DNA from 4 places in the Streptomyces sp. NPDC093600 genome. Region 2 is predicted to be linked to each of the others. Evidence: riboswitches for the same ligand, from Rfam matches in the RefSeq annotation. Region 2 holds a riboswitch; each other region holds the start of a gene.
The links. Region 2 has a riboswitch for cobalamin ahead of ACIRB4_RS16310 (FecCD family ABC transporter permease). Riboswitches for the same ligand answer to the same signal wherever they lie in the genome.

Region 1: linked by a shared signal. The riboswitch ahead of ACIRB4_RS07230 (prenyltransferase/squalene oxidase repeat-containing protein) and the one ahead of ACIRB4_RS16310 (FecCD family ABC transporter permease) in region 2 are both predicted to bind cobalamin.
Region 3: linked by a shared signal. The riboswitch ahead of ACIRB4_RS04655 (ribonucleoside-diphosphate reductase subunit alpha) and the one ahead of ACIRB4_RS16310 (FecCD family ABC transporter permease) in region 2 are both predicted to bind cobalamin.
Region 4: linked by a shared signal. The riboswitch ahead of cobN (cobaltochelatase subunit CobN) and the one ahead of ACIRB4_RS16310 (FecCD family ABC transporter permease) in region 2 are both predicted to bind cobalamin.

Annotation. Positions count from the first base shown of each region.
Region 1 is NZ_JBIWIU010000002.1:340,774-342,966, forward strand. It holds gene ACIRB4_RS07230 (prenyltransferase/squalene oxidase repeat-containing protein) at 1-1,104, opposite strand, end outside; cobalamin riboswitch at 1,181-1,313, opposite strand; gene ACIRB4_RS07235 (MBL fold metallo-hydrolase) at 1,388-2,193, opposite strand, start outside.
Region 2 is NZ_JBIWIU010000005.1:338,148-340,340, reverse strand. It holds gene ACIRB4_RS16310 (FecCD family ABC transporter permease) at 1-1,105, opposite strand, end outside; cobalamin riboswitch at 1,208-1,335, opposite strand; gene ACIRB4_RS16305 (MBL fold metallo-hydrolase) at 1,444-2,193, opposite strand, start outside.
Region 3 is NZ_JBIWIU010000001.1:950,764-952,956, forward strand. It holds gene ACIRB4_RS04655 (ribonucleoside-diphosphate reductase subunit alpha) at 1-1,276, opposite strand, end outside; cobalamin riboswitch at 1,409-1,549, opposite strand; gene ACIRB4_RS04660 (YbdD/YjiX family protein) at 1,722-1,943, opposite strand; gene ACIRB4_RS04665 (carbon starvation CstA family protein) at 1,940-2,193, opposite strand, start outside.
Region 4 is NZ_JBIWIU010000009.1:7,316-9,508, forward strand. It holds gene ACIRB4_RS21775 (cobalamin biosynthesis protein CobG) at 1-850, opposite strand, end outside; cobalamin riboswitch at 920-1,053, shown strand; gene cobN (cobaltochelatase subunit CobN) at 1,092-2,193, shown strand, end outside.

The DNA of each region.
Region 1 (2,193 bases), on a different contig from region 2:
GGCGCCCAGCTGCTTGAGGAGGTCGGCCGAGCCGAAGGCGCGCGGGTCGACGCCCATCGCGTTGGAGGCGAAGATCAGCTGGGCGTAGGCGGCCGGGCCGTTCTCCTTCGCCCAGGCGGCGGAGTTCTGCTGCAGCCAGGCCAGCGCCCCTGCCGCCTGCTTCGTCGCGCCGCTCGCGGCGAGCGCGACGACGGCGTCGGCCGTGTTGCCGAAGTCGGGCAGCTCGGACGGGTTCGCGGCGCCGGGCATCGGCGGCGTGTTCAGGTGGCCGGTCTTCGCGAGCGCCCGCGCCAGATAGGAGGCGCCGTTGAGGGCGGCCCGCTCGATCGTGGGCTTGGGCAGGTCGGTGCAGGTGGGGGTCTGCGCGGGCTTCACACCGCGCGCGGTGAGGCCCTTGCCGAGTCCGGCGAGCGTGGCGGCCGCGGTGGCGTCGGCGTTCGCGAGCAGTTTGCCGGACTTGTCGGGCTGGTAGGCGAACGCGCCCGCGCCGTCCTTCGTCGTACAGGGGGCGGCGAAGCCGAGCAGCGCGTCGTACGGAGTCCTGCCGTCGGCGGACTTCACCTCGCCCGGCTTCTCGCCGAGGGCGGCGAGGGCGCCGATCACGATGGAGGTCGAGTTGGCGTCGCTGGGGCTGCCGGGGTTGTAGCCCCAGCCGCCGTCCTTGTTCTGGACGCCCTTCAGCCAGCCGGCGCCCGCCCGGGCGGCCTTGGCCAGCCGCTCGGGGTCGGCGCTGTCGCGCTTGACGCCGGAGAGGGCCTGCACGGCGACGGCGGTGGCGTTGGTGTCGAGCATCGTGGCCGGGGTGCAGGGCTTGGCGGGATCCGGGCGGTACGAGGGGAAGGCGCCGCTGTCGCACTGCTGCCCCAGCAGCCAGGTGACGGACTTCTCGGCGGGCTGGACGCCGTTGGTCCGCTGGGCGATGAAGGCGAGCGACTGGCGCCAGACGCCGTCGTACGTCGGGTCCTTCGTGCCATAGAGCCCGGAGGGGATCACGGGCGCGGGGGTGGGCGACGGGGAGGGCGCGGCGGATGCGACGGAAGCCGTTCCGGTGCAGAGCAGCGCGGCGGCTGCGAACGCGGCGGCGCCGCGGCGGACGGTGGTCATGCGTGCTGTGCCTCTCCTGCGGGCCGGGCACAGGCACGCTCGGGGCACCAGGCTCGGCTCCGTATTCCTCGACGGTGCCGGCGGTCACGTCCCGGGCGGGGCATTCCGACTCACCACGCGGAGGTGGCTCACGGTTGCGGGTCAGTGCCGGATTCGCACCGGCTTCCCCCCGTACGGGCATGATGACGACTCGCACACTCTACCGGGCCGTACCCCGGACGGCCGGTGGGTGCGAGGCGCCTCACACCGCGCCTCGGCGAGGGGGCGCGGCCCCCGGGCACGGTCAGCGGACCGCCGCGTACGCCACCGGGTCCGTGCCCGGTACGGCCTCCGCGCGGCCCAGCTTGACCAGCCGGCGCACATGCGCCTCGGCCTCGCTGACCGCGATGTTCCGCGAACCGTACGGGATCCGCTCCCACGGGCGGTTCCACTCCATCCGCTCGGCGAGCTGCCACGGGGTCAGGGGAGTGGCCAGCAGGCTGAGGAGGCCCGTCAGCCGTTCCTCGTGGTGGTCGAGGAGTTCGCGGACCCGGCCGGCCGCGTCGGTGAAGGCGTACTGGTGGGCGGGGAGCACCTCGGCGGCGCCGAGGCGGCCGATCCGTTCCAGCGAGTCCAGGTAGTCGCCGAGGGGGTCGGTGACGGTGTGGTCGTCCGGGTCCTCGTAGAGGCCGATGTGCGGGGAGATCTCGGGCAGCAGATGGTCGCCGGAGAACAGCCTCCCGTGCCCCGGCAGGTGCGTGGGGTGGTGCTCCTCCAGGTGCAGGCAGACATGGCCCGGTGTGTGACCGGGCGTCCACACCGCCCGCAGCCGCCGGCCCGCGAGGTCCAGCAGCTCCCCGGGCAGGATCTCGCGGTCGGGCAGGGCCGGGCGCAGCCCCGGCAGGGCCCGCGACCGGCCGCTGGCGCGGGCGGCCAGGAGCGGGGCGGTGTGCTCCTCGGGGGCGCCGGCGGCGGCCAGTTTGCGGGCGAGGTAGTCGAGCCACGCCTCCGGCTCCGACTCCCGTGTGCGGCGTACGACGGCGGTGTCGGCGGCGTGCATCGCGACCCACGCGCCGGACTCCTCCCGGACCCGGCCGGAGAGGCCGTGGT
Region 2 (2,193 bases):
CGCCTCCGAAGGTGTAGGAGCGGCGGCGCATCAGCAGGACGAAGCACGGGACGCCGATGACGGCGGTCAGCACGCCCACCGGCAGCTCGACGGGCGCGAGCACCACACGGGACAGGATGTCCACCCAGATCAGCAGGACGGCGCCGGCGAGGGGGGCGACGGCCAGCAGCCGGCGGTGGTCCGCGCCGACCAGCATCCGTGCGGCGTGCGGGACCATGAGGCCGACGAAACCGATCGCGCCGCTCACCGCGACCACGGCACCCGTGACGGCGGCGCAGACCAGGAACAGTTCCTTGCGCAGCCTCCCCGCGTCCACCCCGAGGGCGGCCGCGGTCTCGTCACCCATCGCCAGCGCGTTCAGGCGGCGCGCCGACACCGTGAGGTGGGTGAGGCCGGCGAGCACGGCTCCCGCGGCGATCGGCACGGAGGCCCAGCTGGCTCCGCCGAGGCTGCCGAGCAGCCACATCATCGCGGAGCGGGCCGCCTCGCCGCGTTCGGCCGCGAACACCATGAACGTGGTGACGGCGGAGAAGCCGTAGTACATCGCTGTGCCCGTCAGGACGAGCCGCAGCGGGGTCAGGCCGTCGGCGGTGCGGGCGATCGCGTACACCAGGGCCATGGCGAGGAGCGCGGAGAGGAAGGCGGCCGTGGACAGGGCCCAGAGGCCGAGAGCGCCGAAGGCTCCGAAGAGGAGGACGGCATTGGCGCCGACGGCCGCGCCGGAGGAGATGCCCAGGACGAACGGGTCGGCGAGGGCGTTGCGGACCATGGCCTGCACGGCGACGCCGATGGCCGAGAGGCCCGCTCCGACGACCGCGGCCAGCACGGCGCGCGGAAAGCGCAGTTCCCACACGATCGTGTAAGCCGCGACGTCGTCGTGCGCTATGGATCCGCCCGTCAGCCCGGCCCACAGAAAGCGCAGCACCTCGCCCCAGGACAGGCCCGACGCCCCCATCCCGGCTCCGCAGAGGAGGGAGAGCAGGAGCGCGGTGCACAGGACGGCGACGAGAAGGGGCGGTGATACGCGCTTGGGGGGTGCGGGGCCGACGCCGTTGCGCGCCGTGTGCGGTGGCGCGGCCGGTTCGGCTTGCAGGGGTGTGGCCACGGGCTGATCGCCTTCGCCTCAAGCCGTGCACCCACGTGAGCAAGGAGCGGCCCGGGACGCCGGGCGCCCTGCGCAGCACCCTCTCGCAGTCCACGGCGAATTGACAGGAGCCTTCACCACCGCGGGTAATCGGGCTTACGGAGCCGCGTAACGCGGTTCCGTCCACCGTTGCGGGTCAGCGCCGGAATTCGACCGGCTTCCCCCGCGGGGCGGTTTGCAGCATAGCGTGTACGACGGGGCTCCCCGCGAGGGCGCACATGAGGCGTCGGGCTCCCCCGCTCGTCCCATGGTCGACGAGCCGGCGAGCACGGTCCGGCCGAGGCCGTTCCGACCCGCCGTCAGCGATCGCCCGCGAGATCGAGATCGTCCGTGCGGCCCTCGGTGGAGACCCGCACCTGCCGGGGCGGGCGCCACGGGGTGGCGATGGGGTGGGCCACCGCCCGCCACCAGGGCGCCGAGGGCAGCTTGCCCGCGGGCTCGAAGGGCTGGCCGGGGCGGGGGAACGCGACGGCCTGTCCGGCCTCCTCGGCGGCGTCCTTCGTCCACTCCCCCGGCTCCGCCCACGGGTGGGGTGCCAGGTTGAAGGTGCCCCAGTGGATCGGGAGCAGGACGCCGCCCGGGCGGCCTCCTTGCAGGTCGAGGTGGGCTTGGACCCCCTGAGCGGGCGACATGTGGATGTCCGGCCAGGCTCCCGGCAGCGGTGTGAGGTCCGTGTGGTTCTCGGGCCAGTACGCCGAGTACGCGCCGATCTGGATCATGGTGGCGTCGAAGGGGCCGTGAGCGGCGCCGATCTCCTGGAAGCCGGGGAAGTAGCCCGTGTCTCCGCTGTGGTAGATCCGGTGCGTGGGCCCGGCGACGACCCAGGACGCCCACAGGGTGTGCTGCTGGTTGCGCAGGCCGCGGCCGCAGAAGTGGCGGGCGGGGGTCGCGGTGAGCCGCAGGGCGCCGATCTCCGCCGTCTCGTTCCAGTCCAGCTCGCGCAGCCGGGAAGCGGGCACGCCCCAGCGCTCCAGATGGGCGCCCACGCCCAGCGGCACGGCGAAGAGGGTGTCCGTCGAGGCCAGGGCCTTGATCGTGGGCAGGTCGAG
Region 3 (2,193 bases), on a different contig from region 2:
CCGTGTGGCCCGGCTCCGCCGTCTGGTTGGCGGTCCGGTTCGAGGCGTCCTTGAAGGTCATCCAGCCGTTGCCGGTCTGGGCCAGCGTGCGCATCATCCGGCCGTACAGGTCGCGGGCCGGCATGGTCTTGCGGGCCAGGCCCCTGGACTCGGCGGCGCGGTAGGCGGCGTCGAACTCGTCGCCCCACAGGTCGACCAGCTCGGGCACGTCGGCGGGGGAGAACAGCGACCACTCGGCGTCGGCGTTCACCCGGCGCATGAACTCGTCGGGGATCCAGTGCGCCAGGTTGAGGTTGTGCGTACGCCGCTGGTCCTCACCGGTGTTGTCGCGCAGCTCCAGGAACTCCTCGATGTCCGCGTGCCAGGTCTCCAGGTAGACGGCGGCCGCGCCCTTGCGGCGCCCGCCCTGGTTCACGGCGGCGACGGAGGCGTCCAGGGTCTTCAGGAACGGCACGATGCCGTTGGAGTGCCCGTTGGTGCCGCGGATCAGCGAACCGCGGGCGCGGATGCGGGAGTACGAAAGACCGATGCCGCCGGCGTGCTTGGAGAGCCGGGCGACCTGGTGGTAGCGGTCGTAGATGGAGTCCAGCTCGTCCAGCGGCGAGTCGAGCAGATAGCACGACGACATCTGCGGGTGGCGGGTGCCGGAGTTGAACAGCGTGGGGGAGGAGGGGAGGTAGTCGAGCCGGCTCATCAGCCCGTACAGCGCCGCGACCTCGTCCAGCGCCCGTACGGAATCGTCCTCGGCCAGCCCGGCCGCGACCCGCAGCATGAAGTGCTGGGGCGTCTCGATCACCTTGCGGGTGATCGGGTGCCGGAGCAGATAGCGCGAGTACAGCGTCCGCAGCCCGAAGTAGCCGAACCGGTCGTCGGCGGCCGGGTCGATCAGCGCGTCCATCCGGTCCGCGTGGGCGGCCACGAACGCGGCCGTACGGTCCGCGATCAGACCCTCCCGGTGCCCCACCGCCACCGACGCCGAGAACGCCACCGCGCCCTGCCCGGCGGCCTCCTCCGCGATGGTCCGGGTCAGCAGCCGGGCCGCGAGCCGGGAGTACGCCGGGTCCTCGGCGATCAGACCGGCGGCCGCCTCGGTGGCCAGCTCCCGCAGCTCCGCCTCGTCCGAGGCGGCGTTGCGGCCGCGCAGCGCCGCGGCGGCGACCTTGCCCGGGTCGGTGTCGGGGAGGTCGGCGGTGAGGTCGGTCAGGGTCCGGAGCAGCAGCGTCCCGGGTCCGTCGCTCTCGATCGCCGCGGCCGGATCGGCTGGCGCGATGGTCACGTGGGGCTCTCCCTCGCTCGGCCCGGGGGGCGGCGACGGGGAGGCGGACGGCAGGCGCACCCGTACGCGGGCGCGCTCCGTGTCCACCGGCCCACTCCGCGAGGCCCGGACGACTCTGGCACCCGGAACGGACGGACCGGGCGCACTGTCGGCAGGTGTTCGGACTCGAAGGAGCGCAAAAGCACGCCAACACACCGTTGCGGGACAGTTCCGGATTTCCACCGGATTCCCCTGCGGCGACAGCGAGCACGAGCATACATGTGGGGGGCGCTTCTCGAAGCACCCCCCACATGTAGTGGCGTTGGGTGTCGGAGCTCCTCGCCGAAGCCGAGGTGTCCGTCGTCGGGGAGACGCGCGCGGTGAGTTCGCCGGGGGCCTCACATAGCGGGCCGCCGCCTCCCCGGGAGGGGGGAAGGCGGCGGCCCGTCGGACGGCCGGTGAGGGCTCAGCAGCAGCGGAACCCCTCGCGCGGATCGGCTTCCCGCGCGTCGGTGCGGCTGCGCTCGAACTCCCGCCGGGTCATCACCTCGGCGTCCGGGTCGCAGCTTCTGGCGTGGGCGACGTACCGGTCGTAGACGGCCTCGCCGGACAGCTCCCGCACGTACCAGCGGATCGCGTGCACCGCGCGCCGCAGATGGCGGACCGTGTTCGCCGTGCTCGTGCTCATGCCGAGCCGGTCCCGGTCGGCACGTCACCCCGCGGCTCGCCCGGTGCGCTCTCCTTACGCATGCCGCCTCCGGCGCCGAGTCCGGCGGCCACCAGCTCCGCCTTCTCCTCCTTCGTGGGGAACATGCCGGCGGGCGCGACGAGTTTCGACTCGGTGTGCGGCGCCTCGGAGAGCCGGACGCCCTCCGGGTTCCTGATCGCCTTGAAGCAGACCCGGCCCGCGTCGGCGATCACCACGATGATGAGGATCG
Region 4 (2,193 bases), on a different contig from region 2:
GGGCGCGCAGCTGTTCGGCCGTCAGCCGGCCGAGGGGCGCCAGGACGGAGACGGCGCTCTCGCCGAGCACCCCGGGCGCGGGGGGTTCGCCGTGCGGGAGTTCCGGCGCGGGTACGGGCTCGGCCGCGATCCCGGCCCGGGCGAGCGCCCCGGTCAGGTCCGGCTGGTGCCCCTCGGGCAGCTCACGGACCCGCCAGGCGCCGTTCCCCGCGGCTCGGGCGGCGGCCAGGAAGGCCTCGGCGGCGGCGAGCGCGGCGCGGGGCGCGTCGTCGGCGCCCAGCTGGAAGACCTGGTCGCCGACCCGGAGCCGTACCGTCGGCCCTGCTGCGATCAAGGTCACATCTCCGCCGAGACCGGCCACGTCCCCCCGGCCGTCGTCCAGGACGAAGAGGAAACGGCCGGAAAGGGCCGCCGTCCCCTCCCGGGCGCACAGCAGCGCGTCCAGCTGGCGCGCCCACAACTGCACGTCACCGCCGCTGAGTCCGTCCAGTCCCGCGGCCGGTGAGGCCACCACGTTCCGGACGCGTTCATGGGTCGGGGACGGCAGGAGGCCGGCCGGTGCCAGCAGCTCCGCCAGCTGCGCGCCGCAGCCCTCCGCGAGGCCCCGCAGCTCCACGTTTCCCCGGGAGGTGACACTGACCCGGCCGTCGCCAAGGACCTCCGCCACGGTGGCCAGGACCTCCACCTGGCGAGCCGTCAGCAAGCCTGCGGGCAGGCGGAGTCGGGCCAGGCGGCCGTCGTCGGCGGGGTGCAGCCGGAGCGCCCCGGGGCAGGCGTCGCCACGGTCCCGTATGACGGGTTCGCCCGGGTTGGGCGTGGTGGGTGGGGTGGGCGGCATGGCGGCGAGCATACCCACGTGAATCCGCGTGCCCACCGGGTGTGATCCGGCCAACCCCCCGGCCTGGCGGGGGCAGGATCTACTATGCAGAACGGCATGGGGTCCCAGGGCCCCGGGGAGGAAGCCCGGTGAGAATCCGGCGCGGTCCCGCCACTGTGAGCCAGGTCGCACCAGCGTCCCGGTGAGTCAGGAACTCCCGCCGTCCACACGACCACCCGGGGCGCGGACAACCCCGAGGAAGGCCTGCGCTCGCATGCGAATTCTGTTGCTGTCGCACTCCGACACCGACCTGCTCAGCGCCCGCGCGGCCGGCGGCCCGGTGGCGTACCGGTTCGCCAACCCCTCGCGCCTCGCCCCCGACGACCTTCCCGGTCTCCTGGACGGCTCGGACCTCGTCGTCGTACGCCTCCTCGGCGGCCTGCGGGCCTGGGAGGACGGGCTGCAGACGCTGCGCGCCGCCGGGAAGCCGCTGGTCGTGCTCTCCGGCGAACAGGCGCCCGACGCCCAGCTCATGGAGACCTCCACGGTCCCGATCGGCGTCGCCACCGAGGCGCACGCCTATCTCGCCCACGGCGGCCCCGGCAACCTGGAGCAGCTCGCCCGGTTCCTCGCCGACACCGTGCTGCTCACCGGCCACGGCTTCGAGGCCCCGGCCGCCGCCCCCACCTGGGGCCCGCTGGAGCGCACCCCCCGGAGGACCGACGGCCCGACCGTCGCGGTGCTCTACTACCGCGCCCACCACATGAGCGGGAACACCGCCTTCATCGGCACCCTCTGCGACGCCGTCGAGGACGCCGGAGCCCAGGCCCTGCCGCTGTACGTGGCCTCCCTGCGCGCCCCCGAACCCGAACTGCTCGCGCGGCTGCGCGGCGTCGACGCGATCGTCACCACCGTCCTCGCCGCCGGCGGCACCAAGCCCGCCGAGGCCCAGGCCGGCGGCGACGAGGAGGCCTGGGACGCGGGCGCGCTCGCCGCGCTCGACGTACCGATCCTGCAGGCGCTCTGCCTCACCGGTTCGCGTACGGCCTGGGAGGAGAACGACGAGGGTCTCTCCCCGCTCGACGCCGCCAGCCAGGTCGCCGTCCCCGAGTTCGACGGCCGGCTCATCACCGTGCCGTTCTCCTTCAAGGAGATCGACGAGGACGGGCTCCCGGCCTATGTCGCCGACGCCGAGCGCGCGGCCCGCGTCGCCGGGATCGCCGTCCGCCACGCCCGCCTGCGGCACATCCCGAACGCCGAGAAGCGCCTGGCCCTGGTCCTCTCCGCGTACCCGACGAAGCACTCCCGGATCGGCAACGCAGTCGGTCTCGACACCCCCGCCTCCGCCGTGGCGCTGCTGCGCCGGCTGCGTGAGG